Regions from separate parts of the Qiania dongpingensis genome, predicted to be linked through region 3. Evidence: predicted binding sites of a transcription regulator. Region 3 holds the regulator's gene; each other region holds the start of a gene.
What was found. The regulator HrcA, encoded in region 3, represses chaperone genes, less so after heat shock. The targets are predictions, from matches to a motif close to TGTTAGCACTCNNNNNNNNNGAGTGCTAACA.

Region 1 (10,228 bases), 940 kb from region 3:
GCATACGGTCAATGGCAAATTTGTCGCTGTTCTCGCAAAGTGAGCCCGTTATATCATATTTGTGGTCACAGACACTGTTGTCCTTACCCATGACCGTGATATGATGGTATGCTCCGTATATCGCCGGCCGCATCAGATTCGCAGCGCAGGCGTCACAGCCCACATACTCTTTATAAATATGCTTCTGATGTATCGCCTTTGTCACCAGACAGCCGTAAGGCCCCATCATAAAACGCCCCATCTCTGTGTAAATGGCAATATCATCCATGCCGGCCGGCGTAAGCACTTCTTCATATGCTTTTCGCACTCCTTCTCCGATCGCCTGAATATCATTGGGCTCCTGCTCCGGCCGGTAGGGAATTCCCACTCCTCCTGACAGATTGATGAATTTAATATCCGCCCCAGTCTTCTCCCTCAGCTCCACCGCCAGCTCAAACAGCACCTTGGCAAGCATCGGATAGTATTCGTTCGTCACAGTATTGCTGGCCAGGAAAGCATGGATACCGAATGTTTTCACACCTTTCGCTTTCAGTATCTTGAATCCCTCGATAATCTGTTCATGGGTAAAACCATATTTTGCATCGCCGGGATTGTCCATGATGCCATTGCTCATCTTGAAGATTCCTCCCGGGTTATACCGGCAGCTGATGGTTTCCGGAATCCCCGCACATTTTTCCAGGTATTCTATATGGGTAAAATCATCCAGATTGATGGTCGCATTCAGATTTCTTGCAAACTGATATTCCTCGGCCGGCGTCGCGTTGGAGGAAAACATGATCCCGTCTCCGGTAATTCCCAAAGCATCCGCCAGCATAAGCTCTGTCAATGAAGAGCAGTCACAGCCGCAGCCATACTCTTTTAAAATATTTATCAAAAAGGGATTTGGAGTGGCTTTCACCGCAAAGTACTCACGAAAGCCTTTGTTCCAGGCAAATGCTTTCTTCACCCGCATGACATTCTCCCTTATTCCCTTCTCATCATACAAATGATAAGGAGTCGGATAACTCTTGTCGATTTCTTTCAACTGTTCCAGTGTTACAAAAGGTTCCTTTTTCATGTAAGCGCTGCTCCTTTCGTTTCTCATAAGTCAAACAAAGCATACTATAGCTCTTCTTAATTGTCAACCGGACGCCTGCCATTAGTTTCCATACAGAAACTCCTGCTTTGTCCCATCTTTGGATATTCTGCCCAGCTCCTGCTTTTTCAGACTGTTCTGTCCGCTCTTCATCCGGTAATATACCCAATCCTCTGTCACGTTGATCTCATAAAAAATCTCATTAAAATAGCTGTCTCCCCCGTACGCGGCTTCATCAAACACCTTCAGGAGCTTCTCCGCCTGACCATTGACTCCGCAGACTGCCATGGCCCGGTTAGTAAGAGGTGCCCCATTTTCCCCCCAGACTCTTCCGCCCGTGGCGGCATACAGCTTTCCGTCCGAAGCGACAGTTCCGACCCAGCTTCTTTCTTCCAGCAGCTTATCTCCAAAAGTCTCCTTGGAGGCATCATACACATGGAATCTGGAATCCGGGAATTCCCCCTCACTGTCCCCGCAGGAAAGATACAGCTTTCCGTCCGAAACCTGGATTCCCAGCACATATTCCGTATAACTGCCGTAATCGCTTGTAAACGGCGCATTATTTTCCCGATGTACCGGCAGCTCTTCCGCCATGGTACCGTCCAAAGAAGCCCGGTAAAATTTGGTAAAATTATAAGGTCCGAAGAAGCAGTTGTAATAGCTGACTGTATAATAGAGCTTTCCATCTGAAATGCACATTTGAGGAGAAGCGTTCCCCAAATTCTCCGCCAGCTCCATCACATTTCCTCCGTCCAGATCCATTCGGTAGAGGGAAGCATTGTCATGATAGGTCACCGTCGCCGTCTGGTCGCCATTGCTGTTCAGATTGGCGCAGGTATAAGTCCCTTCTCTCCCGTTTCTTCCTATATAGTAAAGATATCCGTCATATACAGTGAATCCCCGGTAGCCGGCTCCAGCCGTATACTCATCCATATAATAATCCGAAAAGCTCATGACCGCATTGCCCTCATCGGCCGGCACACCGATTGCGGTCAGTCCGTCTCCATCCAATCCAACACGGTACGGTGTCCGCGTCTTATACGGCCTGTCATATTCTCCAGTCTTTTCTTCTTCCGCCAGAAAATAGATCTGATTCTCCCACAGGTTCAGAGAAGAACAGCTTCCGTCAAAAAGCTTCACTCTGCCGCTCCCATCCTGATTCATACGCCAAAGGGCATTCTCATAGCTGTATACTACGTAGGTTTCATTCTCGACCACGTATCCGCCGTTATTTATATTTCCAGCCAAATTTCCCGCTCCGGTCACATTCCCTGTTTCTTGTTCAGAATTTTCTTTTGTCTCGTCTACAGTGCTCTCTCCATTTTCCTCTGCTGTTTCCTGTTTTTCATCATTCCAATAATCTTCAATGGTCTTCTCTGGCAGTTCCGGATAGACCGTCTTTACCATATCCAAAACTTCCCGTTTTTCTGTCTCATCCGAACGCTTCTGCCCAATCTCCAGCGCTTTTTTCACCAATACAGAATTATTTGTTCTTTGAATACCATCGCAAATTGTTCTAACCGCTTCTTTCCAATAGGAAAAATCCGCGCCAAGAGATGCGTCCGCAAACCCTATGTAAGCATCTGTATATTCTGGCTCCATTTCGATTGCCTGCTTAAAAGAAGATATGGCCTCCTCATAATTTCCTTCCGCCAAATCCTTCTTCCCCGCTTCCATCCACTTCTCATACCCCGTCTTTTTCTCCTTATTCATATAAATAAGAAGACAAAGGCTGCCTGCTGCCGCTGCGATGATCACACACACAAGGGCGATAATAATGCCTCTTTTCTTTTTCATATCTCTTCTCCCAGTTTTATCATAAAAAAATTTTGGGTGTACCTTTGAATATCTTTCAAACAAGTTTTCTTAATCTGGCTTACAAGGCAAGAGGAAATCCGATTCCATCCAGGCGGCTCGCTGGATGCGGATCCTTCCTCTTGTCTTCTTCCCGCACCGAAATAAACTCCCATTCGTTTTAAAAGCCATTGGGACGATCTATCGTAGCCCGCTGCCATAAGGCGCGCGGGCCGTGTGGATATCCAATCCTTTTCTGGAATTTGGGACATGGCGCCCATCTTTAACAATGCGGCAGAAAGAAAACCGGCAGAAAGATTCCGGGCCGGCCTAAAGGTGAGCGCCGCAGGGCAGCGGCCGGTGTTCCCCAGGCGGAGGGAGGCAGAAATGGAAAATCCGATTCCATTTCTGAACGAACCGGAGACGAAAAATCATCCAGATTTTCCGTCGACATGTGAGCGGTACTGCCGGAGCGGGGATAAAGCGGCCCCTGCATCGCCAGCGAACCGGAATCGTGACGGTCCGGAATTTCTGCCGGTGCCCAACTGGAGCTTAATCGGAGCTTTCTAAAAATGTTTCCAAAAAGTGTTTTTTATCATACCTTGCCGCACGAAGTGCGCCCGCCCACAGGGCATGAATTAAGGGATGCCCTTGGGTATCATCTAAAAAACCGCTGCCGGTGATATCCGGCAGCGGTCCTATCCCGTTATTCGTCCACGCTGTAATTGGGCGCCTCTTTGGTAATATGAATATCATGGGGATGGCTCTCTTTCAGGGATGCGGCCGAAATCTTCACAAATTCCGCTTTTTCCATCAAAGAAGGAATATCCTTCGCTCCGCAGTAGCCCATTCCGGATCGGATGCCGCCTATCAGCTGGAACACTGTGTCTTCTACCGTTCCCTTATAGGCCACTCGTCCTTCCACGCCTTCCGGCACAAGCTTTTTCGCACCCGTCTGGAAATACCGGTCCTTACTCCCGTTTTCCATCGCCGCAATGGAACCCATACCACGATATACTTTATATTTTCTTCCCTGGAACAGTTCAAATGTTCCGGGGCTTTCGTCACAGCCGGCAAAAATGCTGCCCATCATACAGACACTTCCGCCTGCGGCGATGGCCTTTGTCATATCTCCAGAGTACTTGATGCCTCCGTCCGCCACGATTGGAATCCCAAACTCCTTCGCTACCGCATAACATTCCATAATAGCTGTAATCTGAGGTACGCCAATGCCGGCGACCACTCTGGTCGTGCAGATGGATCCAGGTCCGATTCCCACCTTTACCGCATCCACTCCAGCCTCGATCAAAGCCCTGGTCGCCGCACCTGTAGCCACATTTCCGGCCACGACCTGGAGCTCCGGATAATTCGCCTTGATATCACGGACGGCATTGAGAATATTGGCGGAATGTCCATGGGCAGAATCCACTACCACACAATCAACCTTTGCCTTGACCAGTGCTCCGACACGCTCCAGAAGGTTCGCTGTGATTCCAACAGCAGCTCCGCACAGCAGACGTCCCTGATCATCCTTCGCGGACTGCGGATATTTTATCTGTTTTTCTATATCCTTGATGGTGATCAGGCCCTTCAGATTGAAATCCTTATCCACGATGGGAAGCTTCTCTTTTCTGGCCTTCGCCAAAATCTTTTTCGCCTCTTCCAGCGTGATTCCCTCAGGTGCGGTAATCAGCCCCTCCGAAGTCATAGAATCTTTAATCTTCTTCGTAAAATCCGTCTCAAACTTAAGGTCACGATTTGTTATGATGCCTACCAGCCTGCGCCCTTCTGTAATGGGGACGCCGGAGATCCGGAACTTGCCCATCAGCTCATTGGCATCCGCCAGTGTATGTTCAGGAGATAAATAAAAAGGGTCGGTGATGACACCATTCTCAGAGCGTTTAACCTTGTCCACTTCTTCGGCCTGGGCCTCCACCGACATATTCTTATGGATAATGCCGATACCTCCCTGTCTTGCCATAGCAATCGCCATCCTGTGCTCTGTAACTGTGTCCATCCCGGCACTCATCATCGGAATGTTCAATTTGATTTTCTTAGTCAGATGGGTCGATAAATCCACCTGATTCGGTGTTACCTCGGAATATGCCGGTACCAGCAGCACATCATCAAAGGTAATTCCCTCACCGATTATTTTGCCCATGTTTATTTCTCCTTTCTTCCTCACATGCTCAAAAGCTCATCTTATTTAATATAATACTCTACCAAAAATGTCCGCCGGTGTCAAACAAATTCGACAAGGTTTTGCAATCTTTTCATACAAAAAAGGACCGGTCTGAAATAGACCGGTCCCCCTGCATTTATCACTTAAAATCCTGATGTTTCGTTGGATTTCCAACTGAACAATTACATCATTCCCATTCCGGGAGCGCCTGCGGGCATTGCCGGAGCGTCTTCTTTGATGTTTGCTACTACAGACTCTGTAGTCAGCAGCGTAGCTGCAACGCTTGTGGCATTCTGCAGGGCGCTTCTCGTAACCTTGGCAGGATCCACAATGCCGGCAGGAATCATTTCTACATATTCTTCCTTCAAAGCGTCAAAGCCATGGCCTACTGCCGCCTCTTTTACTTTATTTACGATTACAGAGCCTTCCAGTCCTGCATTGGCAGCAATGTGATACAGGGGAGCTTCCAGAGCCTTCAGTACAATCTTAGCACCTGTCTTCTCGTCACCATCCATAGTGCTTACCATCTTTTCAACTTCTTTTGCAGCATGAATATATGCAGAACCGCCGCCTGCTATGATGCCTTCTTCCACAGCCGCCTTGGTAGCCGCAAGAGCATCTTCCATACGCAGCTTCGCTTCTTTCATCTCAGTCTCGGTAGCCGCTCCAACGCGGATGACTGCCACGCCGCCGGATAATTTGGCAAGGCGCTCCTGTAATTTTTCTTTATCAAACTCTGAAGTTGTCTCCTCAATCTGAGACTTAATCTGGCCGATTCTGGCTTTGATATCTTCACTCTTGCCTTCGCCGTCCACGATGATTGTACTTTCCTTCTGAACCTTTACAGATTTCGCACGGCCCAGCTGATCGATGGTAGCTTCCTTCAAATCCAATCCGACTTCTTCGGAGATCACGGTGCCGCCCGTCAGGATAGCGATATCCTTGAGCATTTCTTTCCTTCTGTCGCCATAACCGGGAGCCTTTACTCCTACAACACTGAAAGTTCCTCTCAGTTTATTTACGATCAAAGTGGTCAGAGCCTCACCCTCGATATCCTCTGCGATGATCAGCAGCTTGGAACCGCTCTGCACGATTTGCTCCAGAAGAGGAAGGATCTCCTGAATATTGCTGATCTTCTTATCAGTGATCAATACGTAAGGATTGTCAAGCTCTGCACACATTTTTTCCATATCTGTGCACATATAAGCTGATATATAGCCTCTGTCGAACTGCATACCTTCGACGAGATCCAGCTCTGTTTTCATGGTCTTTGATTCTTCAATGGTGATAACGCCGTCCTTGGAGACTTTCTCCATAGCGTCAGCTACCATCTCGCCTACGCTATCCTCGCCGGCAGAAATCGCCGCGACTCTTGCGATCTGGTTCTTGCCGCTGATGGGCTCACTCATTTCAGCAATCGCTTCCACAGCCTTATCGGTCGCTTTTTTCATACCTTTTCTTAAGATAATGGGGTTTGCACCTGCCGCCAGGTTCTTTACACCCTCATGTACCATGGCCTGAGCCAATACTGTAGCAGTCGTTGTACCGTCTCCGGCCACATCGTTCGTCTTGGAAGCTACTTCCTTGATGAGCTGTGCGCCCATATTCTCAAATGCGTCCGCCAATTCAATTTCTTTCGCGATAGTCACGCCGTCATTGGTAATCAGGGGAGTTCCGAAGGATTTATCCAGAACGACATTCCTTCCCTTCGGTCCCAATGTCACTCTTACTGTATCTGCCAGCTGATTCACGCCAGATTCCAGTGCTGCTCTTGCTTCAGCACCATATTTGATTTCCTTTGCCATAGCTTCTCAATCTCCTTTTCGCTGTTATATTACTTTACAATTGCCAAAATGTCGTTCTGTTTCACTACGATATACTCATCTTCTCCCAACTTAACTTCCGTTCCGGCATACTTGGAATAGATGACTTTGTCGCCTACGGCAACTTCCATTTTTACTTCTTCGGTTCCGGGACCCACAGCAATCACTTCTGCCTGCTGGGGTTTTTCCTTTGCCGCTCCGGGCAGCACGATTCCTGACTTTGTGGTTTCTTCAGCTTCAACCTGTTTTAATACGACTCTGTCGCCTAAAGGTACTAATTTCATTACGATTCCTCCTATCTAATTATTAGCACTCACTCTAATCGAGTGCTAACCGACTGGTATTATATTATATAATTTAAGGTCAAAATGCAACATCCGTTTACCGGCTAATTCAGTGAATTTTTCTCTATTATCTCCACTTTTCTCTTGTTTTCTTCACCTATTTTGTTTTTTCTATAATTTTATCAATATCTTCTCTGTTTTTGGGACTTTCCGATTCGCCAGAATCCATCAAAACGAAATTTTCTATAAAGAAATGGAAATAGCCCTTTTCATCCGGCCAAAAAAGGATTACAATAATACAAAATTATTTTCTCTATAATAGAAAGGAGTTTGTGCCATGCGTAAAGGCATTTTAGGAAAGGTTCTGGCGGTTTCCGCCATAGCCGGCGGCGCGGCCATCCTCATTACAAAGCTTGTAAAAAACAGCGCCATAAAAGATTCTGAGAACGGTGATTTTGAGGAAGATGATTTCTGCTGCTGCGATGACTGCGGCAAGGATACTCTTTCAAGGAATTACGTCCCTCTCTCCCACGGTTCAAAAGAAGAAGACAGCGAAGAAGCAAAAGAAAACGAAAGCCAGGAAGAAAAAGAAGACTGACGGCAGCCAAAAAAAGGACCTCATAAACCAATGGTTTATGGATGGCCCTTTTTTCATTTCCTGGTAACCTTTTCCCTGTATTCTCTGTCTAATAGACAGATGGACCATCTGAATTCACAACTGACCAATATAAGGAGGGCATGCCATGGAAAATTCACAAGCTGATACGCTGTCGCTGGTCAAGCGGGCCGTCCGTGGAAATATCGATGCCTATGGCACCCTGATCACTGATTATCAGGATTATCTGTACCGCACAGCTTTTTTATATGTAAAAAAGGAGGATCTTGCCCTGGACGTGGTGGGCGACTGTATCTTGAAAGGATTTCAGTCTATCCATACATTGAAAAAACCGGAATTCTTCAAAACCTGGCTGACAAGGATTCTGATACACTGTGCCATGGACACTTTTCACAAATTGCTGCCTCTGGCTTCCGCAGATACCTTTCAGGCTGTCTCTTCTTCTCCTGGAATTTCTCCAGAAGAAAAATGGGATCTATATGATGCGATTGATCTGCTGCCCGAAAAGCACCGGACTGTGATCATTCTGAAATATTTCAATGACTTGACTGTGAATGAGATTGCCTATGCCATGAATATACCGGAAGGTTCCGTCAAGGCTTATTTAAGCCGTGCGAGAAGAGAACTCCGAAATTTTTTAAAGGAGGATTATATTTATGCCACTTAAATTAGATAAGATTCCCATATCCCCGAAACTGGAAGCAACCGTAAAATCCAGTCTGGACAAATTAAAAAATGAACGGCGGAAAAAAATCCGAAAGAGAATCTGGATGGGCATCGGATCCACTGCTGCCGCATTTATCATCGCCATTCTTTTTTGCGTCAGTAATCCGTCGCTTGCCGCCAAACTCCCCTTTGTCGGAAGCCTATTCTCAGATTTACAGGATGACTTTGCCTATCCCGGTGATTATTCTGACCGGGCTCAGGTATTGACGCCCACAAAAAGCACCACTCCCGCGGAAAGCGAAGCAGATACTGTGACACAGACCAATACTTCAGCAGCAATCGCTGAATCGGATGCTTCCCCGTCGGAACTCTATACGGTCACAGATCAAGGAATCACCTTGACTGCTTCCGAGGTATACTGCGATGGTATTTCTGTCTTCCTTTCCCTGTCTTTTTTCTCAGAAGAACCCATGGGATTTTTCTATGATGAGACAGGCAGCCCGATTCCCGCACATGTCTACCTTTCCGGATCGGCCCTGATCGACGCGGAAGAAGCTGGCGGAGACGGAGAGCTCGGAAACACGTCCTTCCATATCGAACAACCGGATGAACACAATTTCAGCGGAATGTTAAAGATAAACCTGCCAGATTCCATAATCGGATCAGACGGTTCCCATAATTTGACCATCCGCCTGAATACCATCGGCGCCGATTTCGCTGACATTAATAAAAATCCGGTCATTGTAGAATCCAATCCTATCGGCGCTTCCATGTGGGTAAAGGGCAGCTGGGAGGTAAGCTTTTCTTTTAACGCTGATGTCACAGAGCTTCAGATATATGATGATCTGAATCCCGAACAGACTGTGTATGGTATATCAACCGTATATATTTCTCCATACCAGATCAAAGCTATTTTTCTTCCGGATTATGAAGCTTTCGAAAATGAAGGAGCTTGTATGAGCGGCCTGTCTTTATTTGACCAGGATGGAAATGTCATACAATGCGGGGATAATTCAAGCTCAATGAACAGTGCCTGCTTCCCACTGGAAGGTAAACGTCCCACCCAGCTGAGATTCTATCATCTGGAGGACTGGATCGACGCATGTAAAACGACAAATGAGGAAGCCGCCGCGTCTCAGGCACTTACCTCCCTTTCTCTGGATATTTCATGGCCGTAAATCGGCATCAGCCATTCTAAAGGCGCGGCAAAGCAAATCCGCGCCTTTTTCTATTTCCTTCCTGCTAAGATTTGCGTAGCCCAGCAGCACGGTCCCAGATCTGTCTTTCTGAATTTCCTGCGATGAGTTTCCCTCTCCGATACCAAATTCTGACAGCCCGTAAACCCTCACTCCGGCTTCCTCCGCCAGGGAGACCAGACGCTCCTCCGGAACCCCCCGCATACTTTTTAACAAAATATGAATTCCGGCGTGTTCTCCGCCAATGGAATATTCCTTTGCCAAAGGCAAAAGTGCCGCGAGGAGGGCATCATGCTTCGCTTTGTAAATCCCCCTCATCTTGTTCAGATGCCGCTCATAATAACCATCTTCAATAAATTCCGCCAGAATCCTCTGATCGATCCTGGACACTGTGGAGGCATAAAAGCTGCAGGTCCTTTCATATTGTTCCAAAAGAGGCATCGGAAGCATCATATAGCTCACACGGATAGCAGGAGCGACCGCCCTCGAAAACGTGCCGAAGTAAATAACGCGTCCGGCCGTATCCGCGCTCTGCAGGGAAGGAATCGGCTTTCCCCGATAGCGAAATTCACTGTCATAGTCATCCTCGATG
Region 2 (10,228 bases), 110 kb from region 3:
AAAACCTCATTTCTCCCGCGATTGGATGCTTTTCATTCACTAAGATTAAATTCCCCATGTGGACAGACCGGCCGGACAGTACCATCTCTCTCATGTCTCACACCTCCTGCGCCATAAGCGTTTCCAAAATCTCCTCGAAGGACATTCCAATGCCTTTCATCATATTGGGAAAACGGCTGTGGGCAGTAAATCCCGGTATGGTATTTACTTCATTAAACACGATCTGGCCGTTTGGTGTCAGAAACATGTCCACCCTGGCAAAACCGGAGCAGTCCAAAGCCCGGTATATGGTCTCCGCGCACACTTGAATCCGTTTTTCCGTCTCTTCGTCGATTCTGGCCGGCATATGGATTTTGGAGCTTTTCAGAGTATACTTCTCTGTATAGTCAAAAAAGCCTTCTGAGAGTTCAATCTCATCCACTCTTCCTAAAATCAGCTTTTCTTTTCCCATTACGGCGCAGCCTACTTCAAAGCCTTCCACATTCTCTTCAATGATGACTTCTCGGTCATGCTGAAACGCTGCGTCCACTGCGGACAAAAGCTGCGTCCTCCTGTCCGCTTTTGTGATCCCAAAGGAAGATCCCGCCCTCACCGGCTTTACAAACAGCGGATATTCCAAATCTTTTGTCTTTTCGTAAAGCTCTGTTTTTTCCAGTCTTTTTTCCAAGACGACAGCTTTCGGCACTGCTACGCCGGCCTGGGCAGCCAGCTGGTGCGCCCGGTATTTATCCATGCAGAGAGCAGACGCAAACGTTCCGCACCCGATGAGAGGGATGCCTGCCAGTTCCGCTAATCCCTGTATCGTTCCATCCTCCCCGTTTTTTCCATGAAGTACTGGAAATACTGCATCCACATAGATCTGACGGATTTCGCCATCCTTTTCTTCTACGATCCCGTGGACAGAACGCTCCGGAGAGAGAAACGCCTTTCTGCAGGTTTCATGCTTAACGTGCCACTGATCCGACAGAATCTCTTCAAAAGCCCCCATATACCGAAACCAATCTCCGTTCCGCGTGATTCCTACCGGTATCACCTGATATTTTTCTGTGTTCATGTGGGTGAGCACCGCATAAACGGACTGGAGAGAAACCGGATATTCCGTGGAGCATCCGCCAAATATAACTGCTATCGTTTTTTTCATATTTTTTCTCCTTTTCTTTCATAGGACGAGCTGCCTTTTTTAGAACAGAATAAAAAAATATCCGCCGTCCTGGTAGCTTCATCATACCAGGACAGCGGATGCTGTTCTTATTATCCATCCTATGGAAATCCGATTCTTTTCTGATCAAATTCTTACAATTTTCCTACGGCCGCGGAAGCACCACATCAAAACGGATGATATTTTCCCTGCTGTATGCCGATATTCGGCCTCCGTGCAGCTCGACGATCTCTTTTGCTATGGCAAGTCCAAGACCTGCTCCGCCGCTTTTTGTGGATCTGGAATTATCCAGCCGGTAAAACTGTTCAAATATCCTTTTAAGCTTCTCCTCCGATATCTGATCCCCGTCATTGATAAAAGACAGCTTCACCTGATTCGGCATTTCTTCCACCCAGATTCGGATCGTACAATCCTCATAGCTGTAATTGACCGCGTTGCGGAGCAGATTATCAAATACCCTCTGTAACTTATCCGGGTCACAATAGATACGCAGATCGTCGGGAGCCTGAAGCACACAATTCAAATTTTTTTCCCTCAGCATAGGCTTGAATTCATATATCAGCTGATTCAGCATGCGGATCAAATGGACCTCTGTTTTTTCCAGCGTGATATGAGACAGGTTAAACCGGGTGATGTCAAAAAATTCGTTGATGAGATCATCCAGACGCTCTGCCTTTTCTCTGGCGATGGTAATATAACGGTTCCGCATTTCTTCCGAAATCTGAGGCTCATCCTGCAGTAAAGTCAGATAACCGATGACAGACGTGATCGGTGTCTTCAGATCGTGGGCCAGATATGTGACCAGATCATTTTTCCTCTGCTCTGCCTCTCTCGCGACCCGCTCATTGTTCAGGACGCTTACCTTAATTTGATTCATCTGGTTTTCCAGATCCTTTAAAGGAGCCGAAAGGGTCACCATGCTGTCATCCTGCTTGTAGATCACTTCTGCCGCGTCTGCAACTTCCTGGAAATAGGAAAAAGGTTTTCTCCAATAATACAGGAAAATGCCGATATACCCTATCACGATATAGGCAAGGGCAAACAATTCTCTCCTCATGTCAAACCATCTGGCGACCCGGTAAAGAAGCTCGTCCCCCGACCAGGTTCTGAAGCTGAATACATTGATGGCCAAAAAATAGCCGATTATCCCAAGCACGGTATAGGAAAACAGGGCGATTATCATCCTGAGGAACAGCCGTCCCGCCAGGCCGCCGCTCAGGTTCTTTTTTTTATTCTTCAATTTTATATCCAACTCCCCATACTGTTTTAATAAAACGCGGCCTTTTTGGAGGCTCGTTCAGCTTTTCCCTGAGCCGTCCGATATGCGCCATCACCGTATTGTTGTTGTTTTCCAGATATTTCTCTCCCCACACGGCCTCAAACAGTTCCTCAGAAGGCACTACCTTTCCTTTATGCTCACATAAATACCAGAGAATGGAGAATTCTAACGGCGTTAGACATACCGGCTTATCATACAAAAAGCACTCATGAGTATCACGATTTATCGTAAGTCCCCGGATGTCATGCTCCTGTCTCTCCTCTTCTTCTGCCTGTCCCACGTGATTGTAGCTTTTATACCGCCTGAGCTGAGTCTTGACCCGCGCTACCACCTCCAGGGGATTAAAGGGTTTTGTAATATAGTCATCCGCCCCTAAGGTGAGTCCCATGATCTTATCCATGTCCTCGACCTTTGCTGTCAGCATGATGACCGGATAAAAATATTTCTCCCGTATTTTCTGGAGGATCTTGAAACCATCTATGTCCGGCAGCATTACGTCCAGAACCGCCAGATCGAGCCCGCCCTCTTCCATACAGGCCAGGGCGTCTTTTCCATTATAAAACTTCTTTACAGAATAACCGTCATTCTTCAAATATACTTCCACCAGATCCGCAATCTCTTTTTCGTCATCCACCAATAATATCTGTTCTTTCATCCTTCTGCCGCCTTCCTTCTGCTGCTCTGCCGTTCTCCCCATTCTAACATATCTCCCTTTTGAAATCAACGGAACAGTCACCCCCGCTTTCCTCTCTCCATATGATAATGTATGAAGAAACGGAGGAATACTATGGAACCTATCCTTGAATTCATACATGTATGTTTTTCCTATCATTCACTGGACGGTGAGACATCCGCACTTTATGACATCTCTTTGAAGGTCAGCCCCGGAGAATTCGTAGCGGTCGTGGGGCCCTCCGGCTGTGGAAAAACAACGCTCCTGTCCCTAATCAGCGGCCTTTTAAAGCCGGAATCAGGAGAAATACGACTGTTTGGGAAAGCTCAGGGCACCTCCGGCGCCAACATCGGCTATATGCTTCAGAGAGACCACCTTTTTGAATGGCGGACGGTCTATGACAATGTGCTCCTGGGCCTGGAAATCAAGCGCAACTTAACCTCCAATGCCCGGGCCAGCGTGGATTCCATGCTGGACACCTATGGCTTGTCGGCTTTTAAAGACGCCCCTCCGTCTTCTTTATCCGGAGGTATGCGCCAAAGGGCTGCGCTCATCCGCACTCTGGCCCTGGAGCCTGATATCCTGCTTCTCGACGAACCATTTTCCGCTCTGGATTACCAGACAAGGCTGGAAGTGGGCGACGACATCGGCGGTATCATCCGCAAGGAGCATAAAACCGCTGTTCTGGTCACTCATGACCTTTCGGAGGCCATTACGCTGGCAGACAAGGTAGTCATACTTTCAGACCGGCCCGCCCGCATCAAAAAAATTCTGCCTCTGCACTTTGACGAGGTCTATGATTCTCCCTTAAAGAGACGAAGCTCTCCTCAGTTCAGCGGCTATTTTGAAGAAATATGGAAGGAGCTCAAATCCAATGGATAATTCCCTCTCCAAAGCCCAAGTGGCCTACCTGAGGGCGCGCTCCCGTCACAAACGCCTCGTTCTCATCGGACAGATTCTTTTATTTATCCTGTTCATCGGCGCCTGGGAGCTCACCGCCCGCATCGGCCTTTTGAATGATTTTATATTCAGCAGTCCATCCCGCATGATAACCTGTTTCATCCAAATGACAGAAGATTTCAGTATTTTTCGCCATATCGGAGTGACACTGGCAGAAACCATCGGCAGCTTTTTCCTGGTCATGGCCATCGGCCTCCTGGCCGCTATGCTGCTCTGGCTGAGCCCTACCTTGTCGGAGCTTCTGGAACCGTACCTGGTAATGCTCAACAGTCTTCCGAAATCAGCACTCGCCCCCGTACTCATCGTATGGCTGGGCAACAATGTGAAAACTATCGTCGTGGCGGCCATTTCCGTGGCCGTTTTTGGCTCCATCATGACACTCCACACGGGCTTTCGAAGCGTCGACCAGGATAAGATCAAGCTCATCTACACTCTGGGCGGCAGAAAGAGGGATGTCTTAAAAAAGGTACTTGTTCCCAGCGCTGTTCCGCTTATCATCAATAACATGAAGGTCAACATCGGCCTCTGCCTCGTAGGCGTCATCATCGGGGAATTTCTGGCGGCGGACAAGGGCCTGGGTTATCTGATCATCTATGGCAGCCAAGTGTTCAAGATGGATATCGTAATGATGAGCATCGTCATCCTCTGCATTATCTCCATGGGCCTTTACCGCATCATCGGGATGCTGGAAAAGCGGTACGTCAAGCGTCATTGAAGATTGACAGCCGCTTCCGGCCGCTATATAATAGATAAATCGAACTTGGGAGGCACATAAGATGAAAAAAAGTAAATTAGTCCTGAACATTGGTTTTGTATCCATTCTTGTGGAGTTTATATTAGACGCTGTAAAAGACCGTTATTCGCTGCCCTCTTGGGTGACTCCCATAAAATGGATTCTTCTTCTGATCGCGTTTGTATGTGTGATCGGATATCTGGCACTTAAGAACGTCGAACAATGAGTAAATTGTTTTTATATAACAGTTAAGCCGCGGAGCGTATCCTCAGATATACCCCGCGGCTTGTTTTGACCGTAAAACCGTGAAACTGTCACAATGCTATGATCACTCCGCCGTCCCCTGCATATGTCGTGCTGACGCCGGCTGTATCCACAATATAAACATCCTTTACCTTTATCAGACTGCAGATCAGTTCCTTTACTTTTTTTGCCCGTTCCGGACAGTTCGTATGGGAAATAGACAGCACCTTATTCTCCGCGTCCTTCGCGTCCTTCGCTTCCTTTGCAACCCACTGGGCCATCTTGGCGAGCGCCTTGTCTATGCCCCGCGCCTGATCCAGCTTAATGATCACACCTTTATCGGCTCCCATGACCGGCTTGATATTTAAGACTGTGGCAAACAAAGCCTGCAATCCGGTCAGCCTCCCGTTTTTCTTCAAAAAGTCCAGCGTCTCCAGGACAAAATAGGTTTTCATATTATCCCGAAACTCGGACACTTCCTTTACTATCTTCTCAAAGGATTCTCCCGCCTCCGCCATCTCCTGAATCTTTACGGCGATCCGGGCTTCTCCTATGGACGCCGAATCCGAGCTGAACACGGCTATCTTCTTTTCACCCTTTTCTTCTATATAAAGACTTCTACCGAGGACCGCACTGTTATATGTGCCGCTCAGATGCTGAGACAATGTCACCACAAAAATGGCTTCTGCATCGCAGTCATAGGCTTTTTTAAAAGCCTCCGGAGACGGACATGCTGTCTTCGGACAATCCGGAGTTGTGCGGACCAGTTCCAGATACTTTGCCTGGTCAAAGCTCTCATCATCGGTAATATAGGTATCCCCCACCTGCAATGTCAGCGGAACCACCTGAAAATGACGGTCTGCTTTCAATTCCTTTGTCAAATCACAGCAGCTGTCCACTACTATCTTGTAATCCATATTTTCCCTCCTGTACTGCCTTACTACTTTTTTGTGGAGCATTTACCACTCTATGTAGTTTTCATTACCATTTATGATAGCACAGAATACGCGCTTTGAAAAGGGAGAATGTAATCTTTTTTATCTAATTTCCAAAGCTTTCCCGATTACTGCTCCTGCCAAAAGCATCTCATAAGATCAGAAAGAGCTTCCTGGTCCTTAACTCCCATCACTTCCCTGGCGGAATGCATAGCCAGCAAAGGGATGCCGATATCCGCCGTATTCATCACCGCAAAAGAGGATGCGATGGAGCCCAGGGTACTGCCGCTTCCCACATCAGAGCGGTTGGCAAAAAGCTGGAGCGGTATATGATTTTTATCACAAATGCTTCTGACTACGCCGACAGCTTCTCCGTCCGTGGCATATTTCTGATTGCTCTCCGCCTTTAAAGCCACGCCTCCGTTTAGAAATACCGGATTCGTCACGTCGCTCTTATCCGGCTGATTCGGATGCTTTCCATGAGCCACATCCACTGAAAGCAGAAAGCTTTTCAGCAGACAGTTGATACAGTCCTCACCGCTGTAACCGAAAGAACGGCAGATTTTTTCCATCACCAGCGCAAGAAGAGAAGAACCGGCCCCCTGCTTCGTCTTGCTGCCAATCTCCTCATGGTCAAAAAACACGGCCATATCCACGCCGCTTCCTCTCTCTGTCCCTGCGAGCAGCCCATCCACGCAAGCACTTACTGAGGTCAGGTTATCCAGTCTGGGCGCTGAGAGAAACTCACCGTTCATTCCAAGGATATCCGGCTTATCGCAGTTATAAACAGAAAGTTCATAAAATAAAATATCTTCCGGAGCTGCGTCAAGCTCTCCCGCCAGAGCATTCAGAAAAAATCCTCCTTTATTCAGCACATCCGACGCAGCCTGTCCGGCCATCGGGAGCATATCCTTCTGCTTATTTAACTCCACACCTTTATTCACTTCCCGGTTCATATGAATGGCCAGGTTGGGAATCGTGAACACAGGGCGTCCGAAATCCATCAGACGGGTCTCGGGGCTGAAGCAGCCGTTTCCTTTGAGCGTCACCCTTCCGGCCACGGAAAGAGGTCTGTCAAGCCAAGTATTTAAGATAGGGCCTCCATACGTTTCCACATTGACCTTCGCATAAGTATCCTGGGACATATCCGGAGCCGTTTTTATACGCATGCAGGGCCAGTCTGTATGGGCCGCCGCGATCCGAAAGCTCTGAAGGCGCCCAAAGCCAGGATTTATGCGGAACGCGAACATGGAAGAGCCGTGGGCTTTCACATAATATTTCCCTCCCTTATCCAGAGACCAGCTGTCCCACAGTCCCAGCTCCTGATACCCGTCTCGTTCAAGCTCTTCTGCCGCGGCCTCCACCACATGATACGGCGATATCCCCCGCTCGATATATCTTAAGAGCCCCTCAGGCACTCTGCTTTCCAGGTTCTGTCTGTCCGCCATTCTTCTTTCCTCCTCCTGCATTCATTTCAGATTCTGTCTTTCTTTTCCAGTATACCACATTTTTAAAGAAAGACTTCCCTTTTTCCGGATTTTCTCCTATACTGAACGTATTAGGAGGTTCTCATGATAGCGTTAAACATACCAGACAAAAAGGATTTCACATCCAAGCTGTTTCTTCAGGACACCTTTGATTCATTTTTGGTATCTCAGGCTTCCTTCACTACAAGCATTACCGTTTCTCTGGACGGTTCTCTCCACCGCGATTATTTCACTGACGCAGAATGGGAAGAAATGGAACAGCACGATTTCGCCCGCTGGCCGCTTCTTAAGCCTTTGTGCTACCAGGTCGTCAAGGGCAGGCGGCTGCCGGAGCACTTTAAAGTCGTCTTCGTGCTGTCCCGCTCCAATACAGAAAAGCTGTTGTCGGAAACCGGCCTGTCTATCTCGGCGGAACAGGTCAGCGGTCTGTTTCTGAATGTCCGCTACGATCAGGGAACACTTCAATGTGTGACCGGCGTCTCCCTCTCTTTTTTTACCCCCGATAAGTCTCTGGATCGGGCATGGGATGACATGATAAGGCGCTACTTCAGATCTAAGGAAATATTCTGGGAAGAAAATTAGAGCCTTTCTCCCTTATTTCAGCAAAAATCGGAAAACAAAAGCGAATTGCTAGCACTCGTGTCTAATGAGTGCTAATTTTTTCTTGACTTTTATAATCTCGCGTATTACAATATACCAAAGAAATCAAAAAAGACTGTTTCGTCTTTTCAAACCCACAAAGAAAAAAGAAAGGTGTGATTGATATGCCAGAGAAACAGGGCAATTTATCCATTAACAGTGAAAACATATTTCCGATCATAAAGAAATGGCTTTACAGTGACCACGATATTTTTTACCGTGAGCTGATCTCCAACGGCTGCGACGCCATCACCAAGTTGAAAAAGCTGGATGTGATGGGCGAGTTTGAGATTCCGGAGGATACCGAATTTAAAATCCAGGTCACGGTAGATCCCGACGAAAAGACCATCTCCTTCAAGGACAACGGCATTGGAATGACCTTTGAAGAGCTGGACGAGTACATCAACCAGATTGCTTTTTCCGGAGCTAAGGATTTCCTGGAGAAATATAAGGACAAGACGAACGAGGATCAGATCATTGGACATTTTGGCCTGGGCTTCTATTCCTCCTTCATGGTCGCGGACAAGGTAAGCATCGATACAAAATCCTATCGTGCCGACGCTCCTGCCGTCCACTGGGAATCGGACGGAGGCCAGGAATTCGCCATGGCTGAAGGGAGCAAGGAAGATTTCGGAACAGAGATCACCTTGTATCTCAACGAAGACAGCCTGGAATTTGCCAACGAATATAAAGCCCGCGAAGTCATCGAGAAATACTGCTCCTTCATGCCTGTAAACATTTTCCTGAACAAGGCGAACGCCCCTCAGGAATACGAGACCATTGATGTGAGCGAGGTGACGGAAAAGGATGTAGTGGTGGAGACCACCATTGAAGAAGCCAAGACAGAAGAACGGGAAAATGAGAACGGAGAAAAAGAAATCGTAGAGATTTCTCCCCGGAAGGAACTTGCCAAGATCAACAAGCGTCCTGTTCCTCTGAACGATGTTCATCCTCTCTGGACGAAGCATCCCAATGAATGTACCGATGAAGAATACAAGAAATTTTACCGTACCGTATTCAACGACTATAAGGAGCCTTTATTCTGGATTCATCTGAATATGGACTATCCGTTCAATTTAAAAGGCATTCTTTACTTCCCGAAAATCGGCTCCCAGTATGAGAGCATTGAGGGAACCATCAAGCTTTACAACAGCCAGGTATTTGTTGCGGACAATATCAAGGAAGTCATCCCTGAATTCCTGATGCTGTTAAAAGGTGTGATCGACTGCCCCGATCTTCCTCTAAATGTCTCCAGGAGCGCTTTGCAGAACGACGGCTTCGTCAAAAAGATTTCTGACTACATCACCAAGAAGGTAGCGGACAAGCTGACCGGCATGTATAAGGTCGAGAAGGAGAATTATGAAAAATACTGGGACGATCTGAGTCCCTTCATTAAATTCGGTTATATCCGGGATGAAAAATTTGAGGACAAGATAAAAGACTGTATCCTGTTCAAGAACCTGGAGGGCCGGTATCTGACCCTGGCAGAATGCCTGGAAGAAAACAAAGAAGCTCACGAAAATACGGTCTTCTATGTGACCGATGAGAAAGCGCAGAGCCAATATATCAACATGTTCAAGGAAGCCGGTATTGACGCGGTCATTCTGACCCACACCATTGACTCTCCTTTTATTAGCCATGTGGAACAGAAAAATGAAAACGTGCATTTCCTGAGAATCGATACGGATCTGGACAGCGCATTCAAGGAAGAGACCGGGGAGGAAGAAAAAGAATCCCTGAGCAAGATGACCGACAAGCTGACGGAGACCTTCCGGAAAGCTCTCGGCGATGACAAGCTGGAAGTCAAGGTGGAAAAGCTTAAAAATTCATCCATTGCTTCTGTTGTCACTTCGTCCGAGGACAGCCGCCGGATGCAGGATATGATGAAAATGTACAGTATGGGAGATATGAACATGGATATGTTCGGCGCTTCTGAAAGTCTGGTGCTGAACGCGAATCATCCTCTCGTGACTTATGTACTGGAGCACGAGGACAGTGAAGATACCTCCATATTCTGCGAGCAGCTGTATGACCTGGCTCTTTTAAGCCATGGAAGCCTCTCTCCGGAGCGCATGAGCAAATTTATTGCCCGTACCAATGACGTAATGTTAAAGCTGGCT
Region 3 (10,228 bases):
TGACCACAGCAATCACTGCTCCGACGATCACTACAAAGATAATCAGGGCAATCATAAAGTAATAAATAAACGGATCGCTCTCGCCATCGGTATCCCCGGATGAAACTGCCGGGAGCGCTTCCGCCTCCTGGATCTCCGCTTGTCCGCCCAGGGCTGAGGCCTGAGAACGCCTGGGGCCCGACATGAGCATACCGCCCGCCACACACGCGATAAGGAGTACAAATACGCCGAGAAGCCTGCGCAAAATCACTTTCTTTGCCTGTTTTTTATCCATTTTCTCATCCCGCAATCTAATAATTTTCTATTCCCTAGCATAACACATTTTTCCCAAAAAGGAAACCATCCGATGAGAAAAGCTGTTCAAAATATATTATTTAAAAAAACCCTTCTTTTTATGCTTCTCTTCTGCAGGATTTGCTTCTCCAGCCTCTCCCATTGTCTCCTGGAACTTCTGAAGAGCCTCCTTCTGCTCCTTTGTCAGCTTCTCCGGCACCTTCACCACCAAAGTCACATAGTGATCGCCTCTGACATTCTTGTTCCGCAGATAAGGCACGCCTTTTCCTTTCAGCCGGATCTTCGTATCCGTCTGCGTTCCGGGCGACACATTATAAAGGACCTCTCCATCCACGGTCTTGATCTTTATCTCGCCGCCCAAAGCCGCCTGGGCAAAGGAAATCGGAACCGTTGAATAGATGCTGGTATCCTGCCGTTTGAAGATGGGATGATTGGAGACCACGACCTCCACCAGCAGATCTCCACGCTCTCCGCCGTTTACGCCAAGCTCTCCTTTTCCCCGGATGCGGACACTCTGTCCATTGTCAATACCGGCAGGAATGGAGACCGCGATCCGTTTCTTTGAGCTGGTGTTTCCTGTCCCTCTGCAGGTAGGACACTTCTCCTTGATGATCTTCCCCGTGCCTCCGCACTCGGGACACGTCTGCACGTTCCTCACCATGCCAAACATGGACTGCTGTGTATAGACCACCTGGCCTTTCCCGTTGCATTTCGGGCAGGTTTCCGGCTTCGTGCCCGGTTTGGCCCCGGTACCATGGCAATCCTTACATTCATCTTTAGTCGTCAGCTCAATTTCCCGTTCACAGCCAAACAGCGCTTCCTCAAATGTAATCCGGATACTGGTCCGCAGATTGGCTCCGCGCATGGGTTCGTTGCCCGCGCGGCCGCGGCTTCTGCCGCCTCCGAACAAATCGCCGAAAATATCGCCGAAAATGTCGCCCATATCCGCGCCGCTGAAATCAAATCCGCCGAAGCCTCCTGCCCCGCCTGCTCCGTTTTCAAAAGCCGCATGGCCAAACTGGTCATACTGGCGCCGTTTTTCTGGATCGCTCAGCACGGCATATGCCTCAGAAGCTTCCTTAAATTTCGCCTCTGCGTCTGCATTCCCCTGATTGGTGTCGGGATGATATTTCTTGGCAAGGGCCCGGTATGCCTTCTTAAGCGCCGCATCGTCGGCATCTTTGGGAACGCCCAGAACCTCATAATAATCTCTCTTATTCTCAGCCACTTCTCTTCACCTTTCTCTCTGTTCTCCCCTGTTTTCTATTGTCCTTGAATACGCCAAAAGATTCAAGGCAGGCCCCGGAAGGGGCCGCCCTGAATCATAGGAAAAAGGGAGGGGGATCAAACTTCTTTATAATCCGCATCTACCACATCATCGTCTGCCTGGCCTGCTCCGCCGGCTCCGGCGCCCATGTCAGGGCCTGCGCCCTGTGCGCCAGCCGCCCCCTGAGCCTGCTCATACATCTTAGCAAAGAGTGCCTGCGCGCTGTTCATCAGCTTTTCTTTTCCAGCTTTCAGCTCATCCAGCTGTGCATCGGAGATTTCTCCGTTTGCCGTAGCATCGACCACTGCCTTCAGCGCTTTCAAGTCCTCTTCCACCGCAGCTTTTTCGGAAGCATCCAGCTTGCTGCCGGCTTCCTCCAGCGCTTTCTCTGTCTGGAACACCAGAGAATCCGCTTCATTCCTTGCATCGATGGATTCTTTCCGTTTCTTATCCTGTGCCTCGAACTCAGCCGCCTCTTTCACCGCTTTGTCAATATCGTCTTCCGACATATTGGAGCCGGCTGTGATTGTGATGTGCTGCTCTTTTCCGGTACCAAGATCCTTGGCGGATACATTTACGATACCGTTGGCGTCAATATCAAAGGTAACTTCAATCTGCGGCACACCTCTTCTTGCAGGCGGAATCCCGTCTAAGCGGAACTGACCGAGACTCTTGTTGTCCTTTGCAAACTGTCTCTCACCCTGAAGTACGTTGATGTCCACAGCGGTCTGATTATCCGCAGCGGTGGAGAACACCTGGCTGTGCTTTGTCGGAATAGTAGTATTCCGCTCGATCAGCCGTGTAGCTATGCCTCCCATGGTCTCGATGGACAGGGAAAGAGGTGTGACATCCAGAAGGAGGATATCGCCTGCGCCTGCGTCGCCTGCCAGCTTGCCGCCCTGGATGGAAGCGCCGATTGCCACACATTCATCAGGATTCAGGTTCTTGGAAGGCTCTTTGCCGGTCAGGAGTTTTACTCTGTCCTGTACGGCAGGCACACGAGTGGAACCGCCGACTAAAAGCACTTTTCCCAAATCGGAAGCAGACAGTCCTGCATCCCTCAGGGCATTCTGTACGGGCACTGCCGTTCTCTCCACCAGGTCATGGGTCAGTTCGTCAAATTTTGCCCGGGTCAGATTCATATCGAAATGCTTCGGTCCTTCACTGGTCGCAGTGATGAAGGGAAGGTTGATGTTCGTAGTCGTAGCGGAGGACAGTTCCTTTTTCGCCTTTTCAGCCGCTTCTTTCAGTCTCTGAAGAGCCATCTTGTCATTTGACAGGTCGACGCCCTCCGTCCTCTTGAATTCTGCGATCATATAGTCGGTGACCTTTGCGTCAAAGTCGTCGCCGCCCAGACGGTTGTCACCGGAGGTTGCCAAAACCTCGATCACGCCGTCGCCAATCTCGATGATGGATACGTCGAAGGTACCGCCGCCCAGATCGTATACCATGATCTTCTGTTCTTTTTCATTGTCAAGTCCGTAGGCCAGAGCTGCCGCCGTCGGCTCATTGATGATTCTCTTCACATCCAGGCCGGCGATTTTGCCCGCGTCCTTAGTTGCCTGACGCTGTGCGTCATTGAAATAAGCGGGAACAGTGATGACAGCTTCCGTCACCTTTTCACCCAGATAGCTCTCTGCGTCGGCCTTCAGCTTCTGAAGAATCATCGCGGAAATCTCCTGAGGAGAATATTTCTTTCCGTCGATATCTACCTTATAATCGGTTCCCATATGTCTTTTAATGGAAGAGATAGTCCGCTCGGAGTTGGTGACCGCCTGACGTTTTGCCGGCTCACCTACCAGTCTTTCACCATTTTTCGTAAAAGCCACGACAGAAGGAGTTGTCCTCACGCCCTCTGTATTCGCGATAACTACAGGCTTTCCGCCTTCCATAACTGCTACGCATGAATTTGTTGTACCTAAGTCAATGCCTATGATTTTTCCCATAATAATTTCCTCCTATATTCTCAAAATGTGTAAACTTCTGTTTCTGTGACTTAATTTGCCACCTTTACCATGCTGTGGCGAACCACGCTGTCCCGGTATAGATAGCCCTTCTGGAATTCTTCAACGATGATATTCTCACCGCTCTCCTCATCCTCCACATGCATCACGGCATTGTGGAAATCCGGGTTGAACTCCTGCCCTACCGCATCTATGGCCTTCACATCCATAGACTCAAGGGTCGTAAGAAGCTGCTTATATATTTTATCCATCCCCTCTGCAAAAGGAGTCTGGGCTTCTTTTTCACTAAGCGTCGCCATACCACGCTCGAAATTATCCACCACGGGAAGGATCTTCTCAATCACGCTTTTGGCTCCGATCTCATACATGGCCGCTTTCTCTTTTTCCGTCCTTTTCCGGAAATTTTCAAATTCCGCCATGGAACGCTTCAGCCTGTCATTCAATTCTTCTATCTGAACATCTTTTTTATCTTTCTTTTCTTTCTTTTTGAAAAATCCCTTTTTCTCCGGCTCTTCTTTTTCTTCTCCGGCTTCTTTTTCCTGCCCGCCTGCCTGCGTCTCTCCGCTCCCGGCTTCCTGCCTTTGGCTGCCTTCTCCGTCACAATTCAGAACCGCTTCTTCCAGAGTATCCTCCGCTGAATCTGATTCCAAATCTTCCATCATTTCTTCTGTATAGTTCTTATCTGTATCCGACACGTTGATTCCGCCTTTCTATTCCTCTTTTTTGAACATGGTATCCAATTGGCTCATAACCGTATGAAGCGTGGAAACGACTTTTTCATAATCCATCCGCTTCGGTCCCACAATACCGATGGTCCCCTGCAGGCCTTCTCCCAAGTCATATGTGGCTGTGACCACACTGCAGTCCTTCATGCTCTGCACCGGCGTTTCATTTCCGATATAGACCTGTATGCCCTGCTTCCCGTCCTCGTTCAGCTTATCTGTAAGAAGATTGGTGAGCTGTTCCTTCTCTTCAAATACCTGGATGATCTCCCTCGCCTTGCTGCTGTCTGATAGCTCCGGATATTTGAAAATATTGGTGGCGCCGCTGGTATATATCTGAAGGTCTTCCTCATCCACCCGGATGGCTTCCGCAACTGCGTCGAGGACCTTCCCTACTACATCAGTATGAGTACCTGCCTGTTCTTTTAATTTTGTAATTATTCCCAGATTGATCTCTTCTATGGTCAGTCCATTCAGATTGGTATTCAGCATCAGATTCAGGGAAAAGAGGTCTTCCTCTGTTACAACCTCATCCACATCAAAAATAGAATTCTTTATGATGTTTCCCTCTACCACAATAACAGCCAGAATCTTATGCTCTTCCACCCGGGACAGCTGAATGAATTTCACCTTGTTCCGGTTATACCTCGGAGCCGAGATCAAAGAAGCATAATTCGTATTGGCTGCCATAAGCTTTGCCATTTGCTTCAGGACCTGCTCCATCCTGTCCATACGTTCCACGAGGAAATCTTGTGTTCCGGCTACTTCGTGCTCCGGCTCATGCAAGGCATCTCCGAGCATCTGATCCACATAAAGGCGATAGCCTCTGTCTGTAGGAATCCTGCCCGCCGAAGTATGGGGCTGAACAATGAGTCCCAGTTCCTCCAAATCCGCCATTTCATTCCGGATAGTGGCCGAACTCAGCTGCAAATCTGAATATTTGGAAATAGTGCGTGAGCCGACCGGTTCGCCGGTCTCCTGGTAGTTGCGGATGATGGCATTCAGAATCTTTTTCTTCCGTTCATCCAATTCCATCCCTCACGCCTCCCATCTCTTGTTAGCACTCAACTTGATAGAGTGCTAATATTCATAACAATAAGATAGCACTACCATTTCACTTTGTCAACATCTTTTTTAGAAATTCACATTTCCTTCATAATAGGCAAATTGCCAGTGGTCTCTTAAATGATACCTTTTAAACAAACTTTTCTCCATAGCCAGATGAGACAGGAGGAAATCCGATTCCATCCAGGCGGCTCGCTGGCAGCCGTAACCAGAATTTTTACGGTCTCCAGTCGGTCCTTTCCAACTGACATGGATAAACCTTAATTTTTCCATGTCAGATTCCAACAAAAATCCGCATGATATGCGATTTTTGCCTCCCTGCGTCCGAGAAAATTTTGCTAACGCCTTTGCGGCGCTCGCTTTACGATGGAATCCGATTGTTCCTCCCGCTCCTCCTCCCGCACCAATGTATCTTCCGTTTGCCTCAAAAGCTATTGGGGCGGACAACCGCAGCCCGTTGCCGTAAGGCGCGCGGGCCGTGTGGATATCCGATCCTTTTCTGGAATCAAGGGAGCGGAAGTCGTCCGAAAAGGTGCGGCAGAAAGAATACCGGCAGAAAGATTCCGGGCCGGCCTAAAGGTGAGCGCCGCAGGGCAGAGGCTGGTGTTCCCCAGGCGGAGGGAGGCAGAAACGAAAAATACCGATTTCGTTTCTGAGCGAACCGGAGGCGGGAAATCATCCGGATTACCCGCCGACATGTGAGCGGTACTCCTGAAGCGGGGATAAAGCGGCCCCTGCATCGCCAGCGAGCCGAAATCGTGACGGCCCGGAACTTCTGCCGGTATTCTATCGGAGCTTAGTCGGAGCTGACTAAAAATGATTCCAAAAAGTAATTTGTATTATTCCCTAAGACATCCGATTCTCTATAAAGAAAGCGGCGTATCTTTTCCCACAATGGGGAGACTTGATACGCCCGGCCGCAGGATTGTTATAATTTCAGCCAAAATATTGATGGAACTCTTTCATTTCCACAAGTATGATAATACTTGTAAAAGATATTGCCAACCTCTTTTACCCCACCAACTCTCACGCGGGAAAGCCTCGACCCTTTCCCGCATACTTTTTTCCATCTCTTTTCACAGCAGAAAATCTGCGAGCACATAATTGCTCACGTCGATTCCGGCATCGGTCAGCTTCCATGACGCCCGTATTCCGTCCCATTCCATCAATCCATTCCGCTCCATCTTTTCCAAGATCGGTCCATATATTTCTCTCATGGACACTCCAAACCGTTCCATAAATCTTTTCTCGGAAACTCCGCACATCATCCGAAGTCCCAAAAACATGAATTCCTCCATCGCCCGGTCCTTGGTGACGATCTCTTCCTCTCTGCGGACCGTCCTCAGAGCCGGCTCGATATCCCGGTTCTTTTCCAGTTCCGCCATGGCCTCCGTATATACTTTACGGTCCTCACAATTGATGAAACGTTTTCCTTCCATATAAGAAGAAGCAGATATGCCAAAACCCAAGTAGGAGACCCCAGTCCAATAACCGATATTATGACGGCACTCATATCCCAAACGGGCGAAATTAGAAATCTCATAGCGGTCATATCCCCGCTCCTTTAATAAACTGCGGGCCATGTAATACATGTTTCTCTCCGCCTCTTCTGATGGAAGCAGTCCGGTATCTGATTCCCCGGCCGCCCTGGCTTCCGCCTGCTCGTGGTAAGCGGCATAGAAAGGAGTCCCCTCCTCTATGATCAGGCTGTATACGGAAATGTGCTCCGGAGGGACCGGTAAAAGCTCTGCCACAGCCTCAAGGCTCTTTCGGAAGCTCTCCTCCGTCTGTCCCGGCAGAGCCGCCATCAGATCCACATTCACGTTGGAAAACCCGGCATCGCGAACCATACGGTAGCTTTCCAGAAACATATCAAACGAATGGATTCTCCCTAAAAGTGACAGCTCTCTGTCGTTCGATGACTGCAGTCCCAGGCTAAGACGGTTGATTCCCGCCCGGCGGTAAGCCGTAAGCTTGTCCGGCGTAAGTGTCCCCGGATTCGCTTCCAGGGTGATTTCCGCCCCTTCTCCCATGAAAAATGCCCTCCGAATACTCTTCAGGATTTTTTCTATATCAGACGTTTCTAAAATAGAAGGAGTCCCTCCTCCGAAGAAGACGGACACCACCTCATATCCAGAAACTTTTTCCATCCTGCCGGCGGCCTGAATCTCCGCCAGGAGGGCTTTTACGTATTCTGCCATTTCCTCAGGGCCTGCAGGGCCGGATACAAAATCACAATAAGCGCATTTCCTTACGCAGAAGGGAACATGCACGTACAGCTCCAGAGGCGTTCTGCGTCCCCCGCTCATCATTTATCATCCAGCTTCAGCACACTCATGAAAGCCTTTTGAGGAATTTCCACATTCCCCACCTGGCGCATCCGCTTTTTTCCTTCCTTCTGTTTTTCCAGCAGCTTTCTCTTCCGGCTGATATCGCCGCCATAACACTTGGCCAGCACATCCTTCCTCATGGCCTTTACCGTTTCCCTGGCAATGATGCGGTTTCCAATGGCCGCCTGTATGGGAATTTCAAACAAGTGTCTCGGTATCTCCTCCTTCAGCTTCTCACACATCCTCCTGCCCCGTTCGTAGGCAGTGTCGGCATGGACGATAAAGGAAAGGGCATCCACCTGTTCCTTATTGATTAGAATATCCAGCTTAACAAGTTCAGACTGCTCGTACCCCTTCAGCTCATAATCAAAGGAAGCATAGCCTCTGGAACGGGATTTCAAAGCGTCAAAAAAGTCATATATAATCTCATTTAGCGGCAGCTCATACCGAAGCAGCGCGCGGGTATCTTCCATATATTCCGTCCCCATGTACACGCCTCGCCGTTCCTGGCAGAGTCCCATGATCGCGCCGATGAACTCTGTCGTCACCATGATCTCCGCTTTTACGACAGGTTCTTCCATATATTCAATTTCCGCGGGATCCGGAAGGTTGGACGGATTGGTAAGCTCCATCATCTCACCATTGGTCTTGTAGACCTTATACACCACGCCCGGCGCTGTCGTCACCAAATCCAGGTTATATTCCCGCTCCAGCCGCTCCTGGATAATCTCCAGATGGAGGAGACCCAGGAATCCGCAGCGGTATCCGAATCCCAAAGCGATGGAGGTCTCCGGTTCAAATTGAAGGGAAGCGTCATTCAGCTGAAGCTTTTCCAGCGCGTCTCTCAAATCGTTGTATTTCGCGCCGTCGGCCGGATAAAGGCCACAGTATACCATCGGCGTCACCTTTTTATATCCGGGCAGAGGCTCCGCGCAGGGCCTATCCGCGTCCGTCACCGTATCGCCCACCCGCGTATCTCTCACGTTTTTGATGCTGGCCGTCACATAGCCGACCATGCCGGCGGAGAGCTCATCACAAGGTATGAACTGTCCGGCTCCGAAATATCCTATCTCCACAGTCTCAAATTCAGCTCCCGTGGCCATAAACCGGATCTTCGTTCCTTTTTTCACGGTTCCTTCCTTGATCCTGCAGAATACGATGACGCCTTTATAAGAATCATAAACGGAATCAAAGATCAGGGCCTGTAAAGGGGCTTTCGGATCTCCCGAGGGAGCTGGTATCTTCTTCACGATCTGTTCCAGCACTTCTTCTATATTAATGCCTGACTTTGCGGAAATCTGCGGAGCATCCTGAGCCTCAATCCCAATGATATCCTCAATCTCGTCGATTACCCTTTGCGGCTCAGCACTCGGCAGATCAATCTTATTGATCACCGGAAACACCTCCAGATCGTGGTCCAGGGCCAGATACACATTTGCCATGGTCTGCGCCTCAATTCCCTGAGCGGCGTCCACGACCAGCACAGCTCCGTCGCATGCCGCCAGGCTCCTGGATACCTCATAATTGAAATCGACGTGTCCGGGGGTATCGATCAGATTAAGAATATATTCTTCCCCGTCTTCCGCCCGGTAGACGGTGCGGACAGCCTGAGATTTGATGGTGATCCCCCGTTCCCTTTCCAACTCCATGTTGTCAAGCACCTGGGACTGCATCTCCCTGCTGGTGAGCAAGCCAGTCTTCTCTATAATCCTGTCGGCCAGTGTAGATTTCCCGTGGTCGATATGGGCGATGATACAAAAATTCCGAATCTTACTCTGGTCTGCTGCCATAGTTTCCTCCTGTATATAATCGGTATATTCTCTCACTCGAAGTTCGCTACTCAATTGTACAACGAGTTTATTTTTCCCGCAAGGCTTTTTAACGGTGATGTAAGGGAGGCAGCACTATTTTCCCCTCAGCACTTTATACAGAATATCCGCCAGAGGCTCCATGGCATTTTTAGCCTCCTCGAAGGTGTTGTTTTCTGTCCCCACCTCCACAAGGGTCGCCCTGGGCAGTACATGCTGATTATACCGGTAGGCTTTCAGGAAAGTTCTTAAAGTAAATCCTGGATAATAGGCCTCCGCTTTCAGCTTCATTTGAAAATTGAAAGCCAGGTTGTCGAGCAGATATGGATTCTCGACATCATCCAGCGGTCCGTCGGGAGTCTGGCACATTCCGTTGAAAAACATGATCGGCGCCGTGGGCTTTCCGTTGATATCCACCACGTCGTGTCCGCCGGAATCCCGGTGCAGATCGATGGTCACCTGGATGCTTGGATTCTCCGCCAGTGTCTGATTCAGCATACTGAGAGCCATCGAATACGAATCGGAATAAGGAAAGACCTCCGTATTATGGATGACCTGGATTCCATACTGCTCCGACAGAAGTTTCGCCAGATAATTTCCGACCCCTACAACGGTCATGTTCGGGTCCCCCTCGGCAGAATCGGAAAAGGCTTCGCTTCCGTGGGTGTGAAACAGAAGTATCTGCGGTTCTCCGCTCTCCGGCAGGCTCAGGTCCTTACTCATCAGCATATTGGCATCCAGCTGTTCCGGATACGCAGTTGTTGATTTATGTACATAA

Region 1: the regulator HrcA is predicted to act here: its motif matches at 7,179-7,209, upstream of H9Q78_RS00025 (co-chaperone GroES).
Region 2: the regulator HrcA is predicted to act here: its motif matches at 8,098-8,128, upstream of htpG (molecular chaperone HtpG).

What each region holds. Positions count from the first base shown of each region.
Region 1 covers NZ_CP060634.1:1,107-11,334, reverse strand. Annotated here, with positions in the region: gene H9Q78_RS00050 (diaminopimelate decarboxylase) at 1-1,057, opposite strand, end outside; gene H9Q78_RS00045 (DUF5050 domain-containing protein) at 1,139-2,872, opposite strand; gene H9Q78_RS00040 (hypothetical protein) at 3,107-3,439, shown strand; gene guaB (IMP dehydrogenase) at 3,576-5,030, opposite strand; gene groL (chaperonin GroEL) at 5,234-6,856, opposite strand; gene H9Q78_RS00025 (co-chaperone GroES) at 6,886-7,158, opposite strand; gene H9Q78_RS00020 (hypothetical protein) at 7,496-7,756, shown strand; gene H9Q78_RS00015 (sigma-70 family RNA polymerase sigma factor) at 7,902-8,441, shown strand; gene H9Q78_RS00010 (DUF4179 domain-containing protein) at 8,431-9,618, shown strand; gene pdxR (MocR-like pyridoxine biosynthesis transcription factor PdxR) at 9,607-10,228, opposite strand, start outside.
Region 2 covers NZ_CP060634.1:830,180-840,407, forward strand. Annotated here, with positions in the region: gene H9Q78_RS03835 (M15 family metallopeptidase) at 1-94, opposite strand, end outside; gene vanG (D-alanine--D-serine ligase VanG) at 98-1,141, opposite strand; gene H9Q78_RS14610 (sensor histidine kinase) at 1,305-2,399, opposite strand; gene vanR (VanR-ABDEGLN family response regulator transcription factor) at 2,389-3,093, opposite strand; gene H9Q78_RS03855 (ABC transporter ATP-binding protein) at 3,226-3,993, shown strand; gene H9Q78_RS03860 (ABC transporter permease) at 3,986-4,786, shown strand; gene H9Q78_RS03865 (hypothetical protein) at 4,848-5,030, shown strand; gene H9Q78_RS03870 (DegV family protein) at 5,119-5,964, opposite strand; gene H9Q78_RS03875 (M18 family aminopeptidase) at 6,111-7,430, opposite strand; gene H9Q78_RS03880 (DUF5721 family protein) at 7,554-8,051, shown strand; gene htpG (molecular chaperone HtpG) at 8,234-10,228, shown strand, end outside.
Region 3 covers NZ_CP060634.1:940,561-950,788, forward strand. Annotated here, with positions in the region: gene H9Q78_RS04440 (hypothetical protein) at 1-274, opposite strand, end outside; gene dnaJ (molecular chaperone DnaJ) at 371-1,522, opposite strand; gene dnaK (molecular chaperone DnaK) at 1,639-3,507, opposite strand; gene grpE (nucleotide exchange factor GrpE) at 3,558-4,184, opposite strand; gene hrcA (heat-inducible transcriptional repressor HrcA) at 4,236-5,282, opposite strand; gene H9Q78_RS04465 (hypothetical protein) at 5,793-6,014, shown strand; gene hemW (radical SAM family heme chaperone HemW) at 6,389-7,621, opposite strand; gene lepA (translation elongation factor 4) at 7,621-9,432, opposite strand; gene spoIIP (stage II sporulation protein P) at 9,547-10,228, opposite strand, start outside.